2 regions of the Aureimonas sp. AU40 genome follow, and region 1 is predicted to be linked to the other one. Evidence: predicted binding sites of a transcription regulator. Region 1 holds the regulator's gene; the other holds the start of a gene.
The links. The regulator HrcA, encoded in region 1, represses chaperone genes, less so after heat shock. The targets are predictions, from matches to a motif close to GTTAGCACTCNCNNNNNGNGAGTGCTAAC.
Positions count from the first base shown of each region.

Region 1 (7,740 bases):
CCGGCGGCGAACTCGTGCAGCCGGGGCTTCCAGAGATGGGCGAGCTCCCGGTCCACCAGCGTCACGTCGAGCTTGCCGTGGTGAGCGAGTTGGGAGGCGAGTTCCAACCCGCCCGAGCCTCCGCCCAAAATGACGATGCGCGCTCGCCCGGTGCCGCCTGCCATGGTTCTCGTCCCCTCGTCTCGCCTCGCGGCCGACCCGCCGCCCATGTCGCGCGCATCCGCGCCGTCGCTCAAGCGAAAAGAGCCGGCGGAAGCCGCCGGCCTCGCGGCGTCAGAAGCCGCCCGTGCCGAGCAGCCCGGTCAGCCCGACGATGATGAGATAAAAGGCGACGATGTAGTTCAGGAGCCGGGGCATCAGGAGGATAAGGACGCCGGCGATCAAGGCGACGATGGGCTGAACGGTGATGATCTGCATGGAAGGCTTGTCCGTGTTTGTGGGTCTTGCGGGCGGGCAGAGAGATGGGGTCAGCCCATGTACCAGCCATGGCTGACGGTGATGGACTGGCCGGTGAGCGCCTTGGAGCCGAAGCCGGCGAGGAAGATCGCGACCTCCGCCACGTCCTCGACCGTGGTGAACTCGCCGTCCACGGTGCGCCCGAGCATGATGCGGCTCACCACCTCCTCCTCGGGAATGCCGAGCGAGCGCGCCTGTTCGGGGATCTGCTTCTCCACCAACGGCGTGCGCACGAAGCCGGGGCAGATGACATTGGCGCGCACGCCATGCGGCCCGCCTTCCTTGGCCGCGACGCGGGCGAGGCCGAGAATGCCGTGTTTGGCGGCGACATAGGCGCTTTTGAGCGCCGAGGGCTCGTGCGAATGCACCGAGCCCATATAGATCATCGAGCCGGATTTCTGGCGGTACATGTGCGGCAGGCTGGCCTTGGTGACGAGGAAGGAGCCGCCGAGATGGATGTCCACCACGCGCTTGAACTCCTCGTAGGGGAAGTCCTCGATCGGGTGGACGATCTGGATGCCGGCATTGGCGATCGCCACGTCGAGCCTGCCCCAATGCTGCGCGACGCGCTCGATCCCCGCCCGCACGGCGGCCTCGTCGGTGACGTCCATCGTCAGCGCGATGGCGCTGCCGCCGGCCGCCTCGATCTCGGCCGCCGCCTCCTCGGCCGCCTCGCCCTTCAGGTCGGCGATCGCGACGCGCGCGCCCTCGCGCGCATAGCGCCGGGCGATCTCGCGGCCGATGCCCGACCCCGCCCCCGTGATGACCGCGACTTGCCCTTCCAGACGCATGGCGCCCTCCGATTCCCTGCCCCTCGCGGGAAGGAGAATAGTCCGGCGCGCCGGCGTGAAAAGGCCGCGAGCGCGCCGCCATGCTGCATTGCGTCCTCGCGGATGCGCATTTTCCTTTCGCCCCTCCCCGTCCCCGTTATATGGCTGCGGCCGAACAGGGCTCTTGAGTTACGACGGTCGGCGCGAAAGGACTTCCCCCGATGCAGGCTTCACGGATCGACGGAAAGGCGACGGCCGCCGCGGTTCTCCAGACGGCCAAGGCCGGCGGCGAGGCGTTGCGCGCCAAGACCGGCGTGCAGCCGGGCCTGGCCGTGGTCATCGTCGGCGAGGACCCGGCGAGCCAGGTCTATGTCGCCAACAAGGGCCGCACGGCGGAAGCCTGCGGTTTCCATTCCGTGACCCATCGCCTGCCCGCCGACGTGCCGCAGGCCGAGCTTCTGGCCTTGATCGACCGGCTGAACGCCGACCCCGCCATTCACGGCATCCTGCAGCAGCTGCCGCTGCCCAAGGGGCTCGACGCCGACGCCGTGATCGGGCGCATCGACCCCGACAAGGACGTGGACGGGCTGACGCTGGTGAACGCCGGGCGCCTCGCCAGCGGCCAGACCGACGAGGCCTTCGTGCCCTGCACGCCGGCCGGTTGCATGGTTCTCCTGCGCAGCGTGCTGGGCGACGATCTCTCGGGCAAGCGCGCCGTGGTGGTCGGGCGCTCCAATCTCGTCGGCAAGCCCATGGCGCAGCTTCTGCTGCTCGCCAACGCCACGGTGACGGTCGCTCATTCGCGTACGAAGGATTTGCCGGCGCTTTGCCGCGAGGCGGACATCCTGGTTGCCGCGATCGGCCGCCCGCACTTCCTGCGCGCCGACAGCGTGAAGCCCGGCGCGGTGGTGATCGATGTCGGCATCAACCGCGTGCCCGCGCCCGAAAAGGGCGAAGGCCGGACGCGGCTCGTCGGCGACGTCGCCTCCGAGGAAATCGCCACGGTCGCCTCGGCCTTGACGCCGGTTCCCGGCGGCGTCGGGCCGATGACGATCGCCATGCTCATGGCCAACACGCTGGCAAGCGCCTGCCGCGCCGCCGGCGAGCCGCGCCCGCGCTTCTGATCGTTACTCCGGCTGAACCAGCTCGCGCCGCGCGGTGTCCACCACGGCGCGGGTGAGAGGGGTCAGGCGCTCGGCGGCAAGCCGGCTGACCTGCCAGAAGAGCGGCGTGTCGTAGGGGCGGCCGGGCAGGAGTTCGACCAGCCGCCCGGCCTCCAAATGATCCCGCACCAGGGAAACCGGGTTCAGACCCCAGCCGAGCCCGAGCCGGCAAGCGTCCACGAAACCCTGCGTCGACGGCAGCCAGTGCGTGGGATGGGTGATCGCCTCGCCGAAATTGGCCGCGATCCAGCCGCTCTGCAGCCGGTCCTTGCGGTTGAAGGTAAGGGCGGGCGCGCGGCCGAGCGCCTCGGGCGTCACGCCTTCCGCGAAATGGCGACGGACGAAGGCGGGGCTGGCGGTCGCGACATAGCGCAGGCTCCCGAGCGGCGTGGAGCGGCAGCCCTGCACGGGCTGGGCAAGAGCGGTGACGGCGGCGAGCACCCGGCCGCGCCGCAGCCAATCCGCCGTATGGTCCTGATCGTCCACCGCGATGTCGAGAAGCGGGTCGCTTTCCTGCGCAAAATGGGCAAGCGCCGGAAGAAACCAGGTGCCGAGACTGTCGGCATTGGTGGCGAGCGGCAGGGTCGGGCGCAAGGCGCCCTCGTTCTCTCCTGCCAAGGCCGGCAGCTGCGCGAAGAGCTCGGTTTCCAGAAGGCCGACCTGATCCATGTGCCGGCAAAGCCAGTCGCCCTTCTCGGTCGCGCGGCAGGGCTGGCCACGCTCCACCAGAACCGTGCCGACCCGCTCCTCGAGTTGCCGCACGCGCTGCGACACGGCCGAGGGCGTGACGTTCAGGACGCCCGCCGCCTTCTCGAAACTGCCGGTGCGGATCACCGCCGCCAGCGCGCGCAACGCGGGATAGTCCAGCATCTCGCCATTAGCTCCGCTTCATCAGCCTAAATCGGTTTAACGCCCCTTCATCGCCGTGTCATGCTAGCTCGTCCCCATTCGGACGCGGGAAGGCGCACAGATGGACATGACGGCCTATGGCACGGGGCTGACAACGGGGCTGACGCTGATCCTGGCGATCGGCGCGCAGAACGCCTTCGTCCTGAGGCAGGGGATCATGGGGGCGCATGTCTTCGCCGTGTGTCTGGCCTGCGCGGTGTCGGACGCGCTTCTCATCACGCTCGGTGTCTCAAGCTTCGCGCGCGTCGCCGCCGTTCTGCCCATGCTCGACCCGGCGCTGCGGCTTCTCGGGGCGGCCTTTCTCGTCTGGTACGGCGCCAAAAGCCTCCACCGCGCCTTTCGCGCCAGCGACGCGCTGCAACTGGCGACCACGGGAGCGGGCAACCGGGCGCAGGCGCTCGCGACCTGCCTCGTGCTGACCTGGGCCAACCCGCATGTCTATCTCGACACGGTGGTTCTGATCGGCAGTCTGTCGACGCGCTTTCCCGGCCGCGAGCTCGCCTTCGGAGCGGGCGCCGTCACCGCATCCTTCGGCTTCTTTTTCGCGCTCGGCTACGGCGCGCGCTGGCTGCGCCCTGTCTTCGAGCGCCCCAGCGCCTGGCGCGCGCTGGAACTGGCGATCGGGCTCGTTATGTGGGGCATCGCCGCCAAGCTTCTGCTCGGCGCCTGACCGGACGAAAAAAGCCCCGCATCGCGTGATGCGGGGCTTTGGAATGGCGCGAGGAGCGAGGCGGCTCAGGCGTCCTGGCTGGACTCGTCGGGCACGCCGGGCTTGGCCGGCGCGGCGTTGGCGTCCGCGCCCACGGCGACCTTCGGGCCGCCCTTGGACACGCCCACCATGGCCGGGCGCAGCACGCGCTCGCCGATGGCGTAGCCTTCCTGCACGACCTGCACCACCGTGTTGTTCGGCAGCTCGGCGTTGGGAATCTCGAACATGGCCTGATGGAAGTTGGGGTCGAAGCGCTGGCCCTCGGGCTCCAGCTTCTTCACGCCGTGGCGCTCCAGGGTGGACTGCATGGCGCGCCCGGTCAGTTCCACGCCCTCGGCCAGCGTCTGCAGGCCGGCATCGGCCTCGCGCGCGCCCTCGGGGATCGCCTGCAGCGCGCGGGCGAGATTGTCGGACACGGCGAGCATGTCGCGGGCGAAATTGGCGACCGCGAACTGGCGGGCGTCCTTCACTTCGCGCTCGGTGCGGCGGCGAAGGTTCTCCATGTCGGCGGCAAGGCGCACCAGACGGTCCTTCACGTCGGCGTTCTCGGCTTCCAGCTCGGCGACGCGCCCCTGCAGCGCCTCGTGCGCTTCCGCGCCGGCCCAGCCGGAGGGCTCGGCGCCCGCTTCGCCAGCATCGGCATGCGCGCCGGGCTCCTGCGCCCCGGCGGCCGCGCCCGACACGCCGGACCCTTTGAAATAGGCCGCGCCGCCAGCGGAATACGCGCCGGCCTCGTCCGCGTGGTCGTTCACGTGCTTTTCGCTCTCGCCTGTCATGGGGCACTCCTGTTCGCGTCAAAGGGACGGGCCGGCCGGGCGCCGCCGTGCGGCCGCCGCGCCAGCCCTCCGAAGGGTTCGTCGCTGCGGCATATCGAATGAGGCGGGCCGGAAATCAAGGCCGGCGCGACGGCGCCCCGCTCGCCAGAAGGCGCGACACCAGCCGCGCGGTGTAATCCACCATAGGAACGATGCGGCGGTAGTTGAGCCGTGTCGGGCCGATCACCCCCACCGCGCCGATCACCCGCTCCTGCGAATCGGAATAGGGCGCGATCACCAGCGAGGAGCCCGAGAGCGAGAAGAGCTTGTTTTCCGAGCCGATGAAGATGCGCACGCCGTTGCCCGCCTCGGCCAGATCGATCAGCTCCATGATCGAGGTCTTGGACTCCAGATCGTCGAACAGATGGCGCAGCCGGTCGAGATCGTCGGCGGCCGACACGCTGTCCAGAAGATTGGCCCGGCCGCGCACGATGAGGCGCGAGGGCTGGCCGGCGCCCTCGCCCGCCCAGACCGCCAGGCCGGCGTCGACCAGCTGGCGCGACAGCTCGTCCAGCTGGCGCGAGGTCTCGGCCTTCAGCGTCTCGATGCGCCCGCGCGCCTCGCCCAGCGTGCGCCCCACCACATGGGCGTTCAGGAAGTTGGCCGCCTCCACCAGCTGCGCCGCCGTGATGCCGGGCGGCAGGGCCAGGACGCGGTTCTCCACCTCCCCGTTCTCGCCCACCAGCACCACCAGCGCGCGCGCCGCGTCGAGGCGCACGAACTCGATATGCTTGAGGCGCGGATCGGCCTTGGCGGCGACCACGATGCCCGCCCCGCGCGACAGGCCGGACAGAAGCTGCGAGGCTTCCGTCAGCAGGGCGTCCACCGGGCGGCGCTCGCCATGGTCGCGCACCTTCTCCTCGATCTCGGCCCGCTCGCGCTCCGGCACGTCGCCGACCTCCAGGAAGGCGTCCACGAAGAAGCGCAGGCCGACCTCCGTCGGCAGGCGCCCGGCCGAGACATGCGGCGCGTAGATCAGGCCCAGCGCTTCGAGATCCGACATGACGTTGCGGATCGAGGCAGGCGAGAGCGAGTTGGACAGGAGGCGCGACAGGTTGCGCGAGCCCAGCGGCTCGCCCGACTCCAGATAGGAGTCCACGATTAGGCGAAAGATCTCGCGCGAACGCTCGTCGAGCGCGCCCGTGAGGGCGCTCTGGCCGGACAGGAGTTCGGCAAAGGGGGGCAACGTGCGCTTCATGCCTCTCTTATAGGGAGGCCAGGGGTTTGCGCCAAGGCGGGCGGCATCGGGCAGCCGCGGGGTGTCCGGCACGGGCGCCGCCTCTCCCGAACCCTCTTCTCTTCCAGCGCTATTCCCAATCCGGGCCGCAATCATTAAGAGGCGGGTTCAAGCTTTGTTAATGCGGATCACCTTGCCTATGCGGCCTTCCAAACGCCAGAACGACGAACTGCGTCCCGTTTCGCTGGAGCGCGGCGTTTCGCGCCATGCTGAGGGCTCGTGCCTCGTCAAGTTCGGCGACACCCATGTCCTGTGCGCGGCGAGCCTGGAAGAGCGCGTGCCGGGCTGGCTGAAGAATTCCGGCAAGGGCTGGGTCACCGCCGAATACGGCATGCTGCCGCGCGCCACGGGCGAGCGCATGAAGCGCGAGGCGGCCAGCGGCAAGCAGAGCGGCCGCACGCAGGAGATCCAGCGGCTGGTGGCGCGCTCGCTGCGCGCCGTGGTCGATCTCCAGGCGCTGGGCGAGCGCATGATCACGGTGGACTGCGACGTGATCCAGGCCGACGGCGGCACCCGCACGGCCTCGATCACCGGCGCCTTCATCGCCCTCTCGGACTGCCTGTCCTGGATGGAGACGCGCGGCATGCTGAAGCGCGACAAGGTGCTGAAGGACCATGTCGCCGCGATCTCCTGCGGCATCTACAAGGGCGAGCCGATCCTCGACCTCGACTATCTCGAGGATTCGGCGGCCGACACCGACGCCAACTTCGTGCTCACCGGGCGCGGCGGCATCGTCGAGATCCAGGGCACGGCCGAGGGCGAGCCCTTCTCGCGCGCCGAACTCGACGCGCTGATGAAGCTGGCCGAAAAGGGCATCGGCGAGCTGGTGACGCACCAGCGGCAGTGCCTCGAAGGCTGATAAAGATGTAGCCTCGGATCAGTTTCGGGGCGCATATCTCATGACGACGGACGGGGCCGTGCGCGCCGCCTTTCAAGCAATCGACAGGCAGCCATGACGCACTCCCCTCTTCTCGACCCCGCCGGCGGCCCGCTCCTGATCGCCAGCCACAATGGCGGCAAGATCGCCGAATTCCGCGAGCTTCTGGGGCCGCTCGGCTTCGAGGTGGTCTCGGCGGCCGACAAGGCCCTGCCCGAGCCCGAGGAAACCGGCACGACCTTCGAGGAGAACGCGGCGCTGAAGGCGCTGGCCGCAGCCAAGGCGACCGGCCTTCTGGCGCTCAGCGACGATTCGGGGCTGGTGGTGGACGCGCTGGGCGGCGATCCCGGCATCTATTCCGCGCGATGGGCGGGTCCCGACAAGGACTTCACCATGGCCATGCGCAATATCGAGGAGAAGCTGCAGGCGGCCGGCGCCACCACGCCGGAGCGGCGCACCGCGCGCTTCGTCGCCGTTCTCTGCCTCGCCTCGCCCGATGGCGAGACGCGGCTTTATCGCGGCGAGGTCGAGGGCACGATCGTCTGGCCGCCGCGCGGCACGCTCGGCTTCGGCTACGATCCCTGCTTCCTGCCGGAGGGCGAAACGCGCACCTTCGGCGAGATGCAGTCGCAGGAGAAGCACGGCTGGGTGCCGGGGCAGCCCGACGCCCTGTCGCACCGGGCACGGGCGTTCCAGATCTTCGCGCGGGAGGCGCTTGGGCTCGCATGAACGTCATGATGGCGCCCGCCAGCCCCCTTGCCCGCCCCATTTCGCAGATCCGCCCCTACACGCCGCCCGCCGGCG
Region 1 covers NZ_BBWL01000039.1:110,224-117,963, reverse strand. Annotated here, with positions in the region: gene AUL32_RS13300 (NAD(P)/FAD-dependent oxidoreductase) at 1-164, opposite strand, end outside; gene AUL32_RS24565 (DUF3096 domain-containing protein) at 274-417, opposite strand; gene AUL32_RS13295 (3-hydroxybutyrate dehydrogenase) at 468-1,247, opposite strand; gene folD (bifunctional methylenetetrahydrofolate dehydrogenase/methenyltetrahydrofolate cyclohydrolase FolD) at 1,448-2,350, shown strand; gene AUL32_RS13285 (LysR family transcriptional regulator ArgP) at 2,354-3,259, opposite strand; gene AUL32_RS13280 (LysE/ArgO family amino acid transporter) at 3,360-3,968, shown strand; gene grpE (nucleotide exchange factor GrpE) at 4,034-4,783, opposite strand; gene hrcA (heat-inducible transcriptional repressor HrcA) at 4,899-6,020, opposite strand; gene rph (ribonuclease PH) at 6,199-6,918, shown strand; gene rdgB (RdgB/HAM1 family non-canonical purine NTP pyrophosphatase) at 7,012-7,665, shown strand; gene hemW (radical SAM family heme chaperone HemW) at 7,662-7,740, shown strand, end outside.

Region 2 (7,740 bases), on a different contig from region 1:
CGGCGAAGCCGTAGCCGCCGCCGAGGCCCTTCAGCGGATGGTCGCAGACGAGGGTGGCGAGATCGGCGGCCGAGACGTCCCGCAGCCGGCGGAAGCCGCCGTCGGGTACGCGCGCCTTGGCGAACGCATCAGCGGCCAGCGCGTCGGCCAGAACCAGCCGCTCGCCATGGCGCGCCCAGCGCGGGTTCTCGGCGTCGTCTTCGGCCGTAACCTCGTAGAGCCCGTAGGCGACGCGGGTGGAATAGGCGACCGCGCGGTTACCGGGGATAGTCCAGGGCGTCGTCGTCCAGATCACCACGCTGGCACCGTCGAGCGGGCCGAGGTCGGGCTGGCCGGCCTTGGGAAAGCCCGACATGCCGCCCTTGAAGGCCGGCGCGAAGCCGCCCGTCGCCGGGCGCACGGGGAACTTCACCCAGATGGTGTCGGACTCGTGGTCGTGATACTCGACCTCGGCCTCGGCCAGCGCCGTCTTCTCGACCACGGACCACATGATGGGCTTGGAGCCGCGATAAAGCTGGCCGGACATGGCGAACTTCAGGAGCTCGCCGGCGATCACCGATTCGGACTCGAACTTCATGGTGAGATAGGGGTTCTTGAAGTCCCCCTCGACGCCCAGTCGGCGGAACTCGCCGGACTGCACGCCGACCCAATGCTCGGCATAGGCGCGGCACTCGCGGCGGAAGGCGAGCATGGCGGCCGAGTCCAGAAGGTCGGGTTTCGGCTTGCCCTTGGCGCGGTAGTTCTCTTCCTCGATCTTCCACTCGATCGGCAGGCCGTGGCAGTCCCAACCCGGCACGTAGTTGGAATCGTAGCCGCGCATCTGGAACGAGCGGGTGATCGCGTCCTTCAGCACCTTGTTCAGCGCATGGCCGATATGGAGATGGCCATTGGCATAGGGGGGGCCGTCGTGGAGGACGTATTTCGGCCGGCCGGCGGATTCGCGCCGCAGCGTCGCGTAGAGATCCATCTCGTCCCAGCGCTTGAGCCAGCGCGGCTCGGCCTCCGGCAGGCCGGCGCGCATGGGAAAGTCGGTCTCGGGCAGGAAGAGCGTCTTGGAATAGTCTGATGTGTCGGTCATGGGTCCGCTTTCGAACGGGCCTGCATCGGGCGAACGGCGCCCGGAAAGGCATGTCTCAACGAGGAACGTCTTTAAATTTCGAGCCCTGTGGCGGGCCGTGCAGGCGCATCCCGGCCTCCGCCCCCGCTTCGCTCAGCGGGCAGCGCAAGCCGGGCGTCTAATTCGCTGGCAAAGACGGGCGGTCGTGTTCCTCATTCGCCCTCTCTATCAATCGCGCCGTTTGAGATAAAGCCCGATCTAGAAAGCGATCGCGGCGTCCAGTTCCGACAGGGGCCCGACGCCCGACAGAAGCGCCCTCGCCTCCTCCGAGTCCCGGTTCATCCGCTCCACCAGCGCCTCGACGCTTTCGAAACGCTCCTCGCCGCGCAGGAAGCCGAAAAGCGAGACGCTCGCCGCCTCGCCATAGAGATCGCCGGAGAAGTCGAAGAGATAGGTCTCGAACAGGGCCGCGCCATTGTCGAAGGTCGGGCGGCGGCCGAAGCTCGCCACCCCGTCATGCAGCGCGCCGTCGGCGCGGCGCAGGCGCACGGCGTAGATGCCGTGCGCAAGAACGCCGTCCTCGCCCAGCATCATGTTGGCCGTGGGATAGCCGAGCGTGCGGCCGAGCTTGGCGCCATGCCCGACCACGCCCTCGAAGGTCCAGCGATAGCCCAAAAGGCCGGCGGCGGCGGCCACGTCGCCGTTCATCAGGTCCTCGCGGATGCGCGAGGAAGAGACCACCAGCGCGCCCTCGTCGGCGAACGCCTCGACAGCGGTGACGCCGAAGCCGAGCCGCGCGCCGGCCTCCGTGAGAAAGGGCAAATCTCCCTGGCGCCGAGCGCCGAAGCGGAAGTCGAAGCCGACCACGACATGGGCGGCGCCGAGATCGCGCAGCAGCGTTTCCTCCACGAAAATCTCGGCGGGGTGCGCGGCGTATTCGAGGTCGAAGGGCTGCTCCACCACGGCCTTGACCCCGAGCGCGCCGAGCAGGCGCGCCTTCATCGAGGCCGGCGTCAGCCGCGCCACCGGCGCCTGCGGGCGGAACACGCTGCGCGGATGCGGCTCGAAGGTGAGGCATAGGAGCGGGCGCCCCTCTCGTTCAGCGACCGCGCGCGCCGTGTCGATCACCGCCTGATGGCCGCGATGCACGCCATCGAAATTGCCGATCGCCACCACGCCGCCGCGCAGGTTCGCCGGCAGGGCGCTTGCGGCCCCGATACGCTGGATGGCTCGCGAACCCGCCCGCATGTCAGCGCAGGAACGGCTGGACGAAGCGGGCCTTGAGGCCCCGCGCTTCGAGCGCTGCTCCAAGCCGCGCCGGGTCGCCGCCCGCCTCGGCCAGTTCCTCGCGGTGGATGCCGTCCGAAATGAAGAGGCAGTCGGCGTCGAGCGTATTGGCGCCCTTCACGTCCGTGAACATCCCGTCGCCGATGCACAGGATCGCGGCGTCCTCCTTGGGCAGGAGCGAGCGGGCGACGTCGTAGATCGGCGGATGCGGCTTGCCGGCGAGATGCACGATCTGGCCGCGCTCGGCATAGCTCCTGGCCACCGCGCCCGCGCAATAGATCAGCCGCTCGCCGCGATGAACGACGATGTCGGGATTGGCGCAGATCATCGGCAGATTGCGGGCCGCCAGCCGGTCCAGCAGCGGGGCGTAGTCCTCCGGCGTTTCGCGCTCGTCGTCGAACAGGCCCGTCGCCACCACGAGGTCGGCCTCTTCCGGCGGCAGGAGATCGAGATGCAGCCCCTCGAACAGGTCCTCGTTGCGCGGCGTGCCGATATGGAAGACGCGCCGCGAACCGGCCGAGATCAGCGCGCGCGTAGCGTCGCCCGAAGTGACGATCGCGTCATAGGCCTCGCGCGAGACGCCGAGCGCGTCGAGCTGTTCGCGAACGCCCTCGGCCGGCCGGGGCGAATTGGTGAGAAGCACCACATGCGCGCCTCCCCGGCGCGTTTCGATCAGCGCGGCCTCGGCGGGCGGGTTCTTGGCCTCCCCATCGTGCACGACGCCCCAGACATCGCAGAAGACGGCGCCGTAGCGGCCGGACAGCTCGCCGAGGCGGCCGATCGATTCCAGTGTCTGAGCCATGTCCGCCTTCTCTCGCCTGACCTTGAGCGCCCTCGCGATATCGGAGGCGCACCGGACGGGTCAAGGCGAGCCGCTCTTTAGCGCGCGATGCGAAGGCTGGTCAGCGAGGCCATGATGTCGCTGAAGGCGCTTTCCAGATCCTTGGCGTTGGAGGCGCTGTAGAAATACTTGCCCTTGTCCTTATAGGCGAGATTGGTGTTGCGAAGGTCGCCGAGCTTGTAGGAGGCGCAGCCCTTGAGAAGCCCGTTGACCATGGTCTGGTACTGGGCCGGAATGTCGAAGGCGATCGTGTAGATCAAAACGCCGTCGCGCGAGACCGGCCCCTTCTCGTCGGACAATTGCTTGCCCGAGCCGTCCTTCAGCTTGATCTTGCCATCCGCCTTGGCATTCTCGCAGATCGCGGCGAGGCGTCCGTTCAGCGCCGCCGTGTAGTTGGTGTCGGTCGTGGCCGTGGAGACGCCCGTCTTGTAGTCGAACAGACGCGGGACGGTGAAATTACGTTCGGGATAGCTGGCATAGCCATAGGCGCCGAAAGCGGAGATCGCCTCGCTCCCAGAATTATAGTATGTGTTCTGACCGTCGGTCATGACGATCATGGCCTTGATGTTGTTCTCGTCTCCCGACGCCCGGCCTTCGGGAAAGGGCTCGTTCTTGGACAGAACCTTCCAGCCCCACTCCACCCCCTGCGGCACGTTGGTCGCGCCCGTCGCCACGAGACCGCCAACGGCCGAAAGAGCGCTGGTCTTGTCGTTCGTAAGAGGCGTCAACGGGGCCGAGTCGCACATGAAGCTCGGAGAATTGCGATAGTTGTTCGCCAGGCGGTCGTCGATTGCAGGATTGATCAGATACTTACGGACATCCGTCAGCGCCAAACGGTAGTTGCTGTATCCATTAAAATTATACCGGCGTTTTTTATCGCCATCGGAGGCGTTGTAGTCCTTGACATAACTATTCGACCAGCCTGACCACGCGGAGGACTCCGGCTCGTCCGGCGCAAAGAACGGAACAAAGAGCGTGGACGGGTTCAACTCGGACGGGGCGGTGTCCAACAGAGCATAGGGAGCAGGCCTCGACTCGACGCAGCCTCGATAGGCCCAGTTCGAATTCTTCGGACCCATCGCCTTGTAGAGATATTGCCGGGTCAGAAAGGTCGTTGGATGGAGCGTGGAAACCCAACCAGCCCCGAGTGGCGACAGCGTCGCCGTATCGGTCACTGCTGCTCCCAGAAGCGCGTCCGGCACAAAGTAGCTCGTCTGCCAGTCCAGGTTCTCATGATGGATCGGCGAAAGACCCTTCGGATCCATCCACCAGTCATTGAGGTGATCCGCGCCTATATTAACGCCGCCCGAGAACGGCACGATGCCGACGCGCACCGGGTCCTCGCCCCCCGTCGAGTTGCCCGAGCCGAAGATCGTGTTGATCGCCTTGGCCGCCTGCGCCTTGAGCGTCGTGATCTTGGCGGGGCCGCCGGCCGCCGGGCTGTCGTTCATCGAGCCCGACGTATCGAGGACGAAGGCGACCTCGACCGTGGTCGAGCCGACCGCCACGACGCTTTCCGCCTTGGCGCAGTCCCCTCCCTTGAGGCCGGGGAAAGAAATGTTCAGCGCCGACAGGAATACGGGGTCGTAGGTCGAGCAGACCGAAAGGCGCAATTCGCGCGTGCCCTCCGGCGTCCAGTCCGTGCCCTCGTATTTCAACGTGCTGGTGGTCCGCGAAACGCTGGCCATGTTCGCGGTGAACACGTTCTGCGCATAGGTTTGAAGGGTCTGGGGATTGGGGTCGGTGCCGAAGCGCTTGGCGGTGGCGAGTGCGGCTGCGTCGGCGGCGGACTGCACCGCCGTCCGATCGCTGTAGAAGAGACTGATGTCGGCGGCGGCCGCGATGGACATCAGGACCGGGATGAAGATCACCGCCGCCATGATCGCGAAATTGCCGTTCCGGTCGGCGACAAATCGCCGAACCACGCCCTGAGGCTCGAAGGAAGCGGGGGAGAAACGATCCATGCGGTTGACCCCTCTGCGCGACAGGCGGCTTCGTTGCCGCCCAGACGATCGGTCGTCCCACGGATACCCCTTGATTCCTTACGATTCCTCTTTGCGCGCAGGTCAAAGTTTCAAGGGTTGCCAAACTAACGGCGCTTCATCTCGCTTAACGGCGGACCTGTCTCCAACCTTGACAGCGCGGCCCCTCCTCCCCTATCTAGCGGCTCGTTAGCACTCCACGTTAGCGAGTGCCAGAATCCTGGATCGGCCGCTTCCGGGCGCTCGATCCCCTAAGCCCAAGAAGGTTCGACTGAGATGGCCAACGTGAACTTCCGCCCTCTGCATGATCGAGTCGTGGTGCGGCGCGTCGAGTCCGAGAGCAAGACGGCCGGCGGCATCATCATCCCGGACACCGCGAAGGAAAAGCCGCAGGAAGGCGAGATCGTCGCCGTCGGCGCCGGCGCGCGCGACGAGACCGGCAAGGTCAACCCGCTCGAGGTCAAGGCCGGCGACCGCATCCTGTTCGGCAAGTGGTCGGGCACCGAGATCAAGCTCGGCGGCGAAGACCTGCTCATCATGAAGGAATCCGACATCCTGGGGATCGTCGGCTGAGCCATTGGCCGGGCTGAGATTTCGGCCCGTTCCTTCCCCCTTCCCTTTACGACGGCGCGGACCGGCCTCCGGCGCGCCCAGGAGATAAGATCATGGCTGCCAAGGAAGTCAAATTCGGTCGTGACGCCCGCGAGCGCATGCTGCGCGGCGTCGACATTCTCGCCGACGCGGTAAAGGTCACGCTCGGCCCCAAGGGCCGCAACGTCGTGATCGACAAGTCGTTCGGCGCGCCTCGCATCACCAAGGACGGCGTGTCCGTCGCCAAGGAGATCGAGCTCGAGGACAAGTTCGAGAACATGGGCGCCCAGATGGTGCGCGAAGTGGCCTCGAAGACCAACGACAAGGCCGGTGACGGCACCACCACCGCGACGGTCCTGGCCCAGGCCATCGTCCGCGAGGGCGCCAAGGCGGTTGCCGCCGGCATGAACCCGATGGACGTCAAGCGCGGCATCGACGCGGCAGTCGCCAAGGTCGTCGAGACGCTCGTCTCCTCCGCCCGCAAGATCGAGACCTCCGACGAGGTCGCGCAGGTCGGCACCATCTCCGCCAACGGCGAGAAGGAAATCGGCCAGATGATCGCCTCGGCGATGCAGAAGGTCGGCAACGAGGGTGTCATCACCGTCGAGGAAGCCAAGACCGCCGAGACCGAGCTCGAAGTCGTCGAAGGCATGCAGTTCGACCGGGGCTACCTCTCGCCCTACTTCGTGACCAATGCCGAGAAGATGATCGCCGAGCTCGAGGATGCCTACATCCTCCTGCATGAGAAGAAGCTCTCCAACCTCCAGGCGATGCTGCCGGTCCTCGAGGCTGTCGTGCAGTCGGGCCGTCCGCTCGTCATCATCGCCGAGGACGTCGAGGGCGAGGCTCTCGCCACGCTCGTGGTCAACAAGCTGCGTGGCGGCCTGAAGATCGCCGCCGTCAAGGCTCCGGGCTTCGGCGACCGCCGCAAGGCCATGCTCGAGGACATCGCGATCCTCACGGGCGGCCAGGTCATCTCCGAAGACCTCGGCATCAAGCTCGAGAGCGTCACGCTCGACATGCTCGGCCGCGCCAAGAAGGTCTCCATCACCAAGGAGAACACCACGATCGTCGACGGCAACGGTGAAGCCGACGGCATCAAGGCGCGCGTCGCCCAGATCAAGCAGCAGATCGAGGAGACCACCTCGGACTACGACCGCGAGAAGCTCCAGGAGCGCCTGGCCAAGCTCGCCGGCGGCGTCGCGGTGATCCGCGTCGGCGGCTCGACGGAAGTCGAAGTCAAGGAAAAGAAGGACCGCGTTGACGACGCTCTCAACGCGACCCGCGCGGCCGTGGAAGAAGGCATCGTCCCCGGCGGCGGCGTCGCTCTCCTGCGCGCTTCCAACTCGGTCGACCTCAAGGGCGAGAACGCCGATCAGGACGCCGGCATCGCCATCGTCCGCAAGGCGCTCCAGGCTCCGATCCGTCAGATCGTCCAGAACGCGGGCGGCGAAGGCTCGATCGTGGTCGGCAAGATCCTCGACAACTCGTCGCTGACCTACGGCTACAACGCCCAGACCGGCGAATACGGCGACATGATCCAGGCCGGCATCGTCGACCCGGTGAAGGTCGTTCGCTCGGCGCTCCAGGACGCGGCCTCGGTCGCCGGCCTGCTCGTCACCACGGAAGCCATGATCTCGGAAGCTCCCCGCAAGGACTCCGGCGCCCCTTCGATGCCGGGCGGCGGCGGCATGGGCGGCATGGGCGGCATGGACTTCTAAGCCGACCGGACTTCCGGCGCCGCAAGGGCGCCGGCGTTCCACGCCAAGATCAGGGGCTCGCTCGCGCGGGCCCCTTTTTCGTTGGGCCGTCCGATTTTCTGCTTTGCTCGGCCTCTCCTCGACGACCACGCGGTTGTCAGGCATTTCCCCTCGGGCGTGATCGGCCCGCGCTGGCGCCGAAGGGTGTTTTCGAGTCTAAGAGCGCCCGAAACCCGGGGCGTCGGCCTCGTCGCATCAGGACGCCGCATGAGCGAATTTCTC
Region 2 covers NZ_BBWL01000005.1:66,639-74,378, reverse strand. Annotated here, with positions in the region: gene ileS (isoleucine--tRNA ligase) at 1-1,078, opposite strand, end outside; gene AUL32_RS02360 (bifunctional riboflavin kinase/FAD synthetase) at 1,316-2,305, opposite strand; gene AUL32_RS02355 (TIGR01459 family HAD-type hydrolase) at 2,307-3,146, opposite strand; gene AUL32_RS02350 (pilus assembly protein TadG-related protein) at 3,224-5,149, opposite strand; gene groES (co-chaperone GroES) at 5,444-5,740, shown strand; gene groL (chaperonin GroEL) at 5,833-7,479, shown strand; gene AUL32_RS02335 (sulfite exporter TauE/SafE family protein) at 7,726-7,740, shown strand, end outside.
Region 2: the regulator HrcA is predicted to act here: its motif matches at 5,356-5,384, upstream of groES (co-chaperone GroES).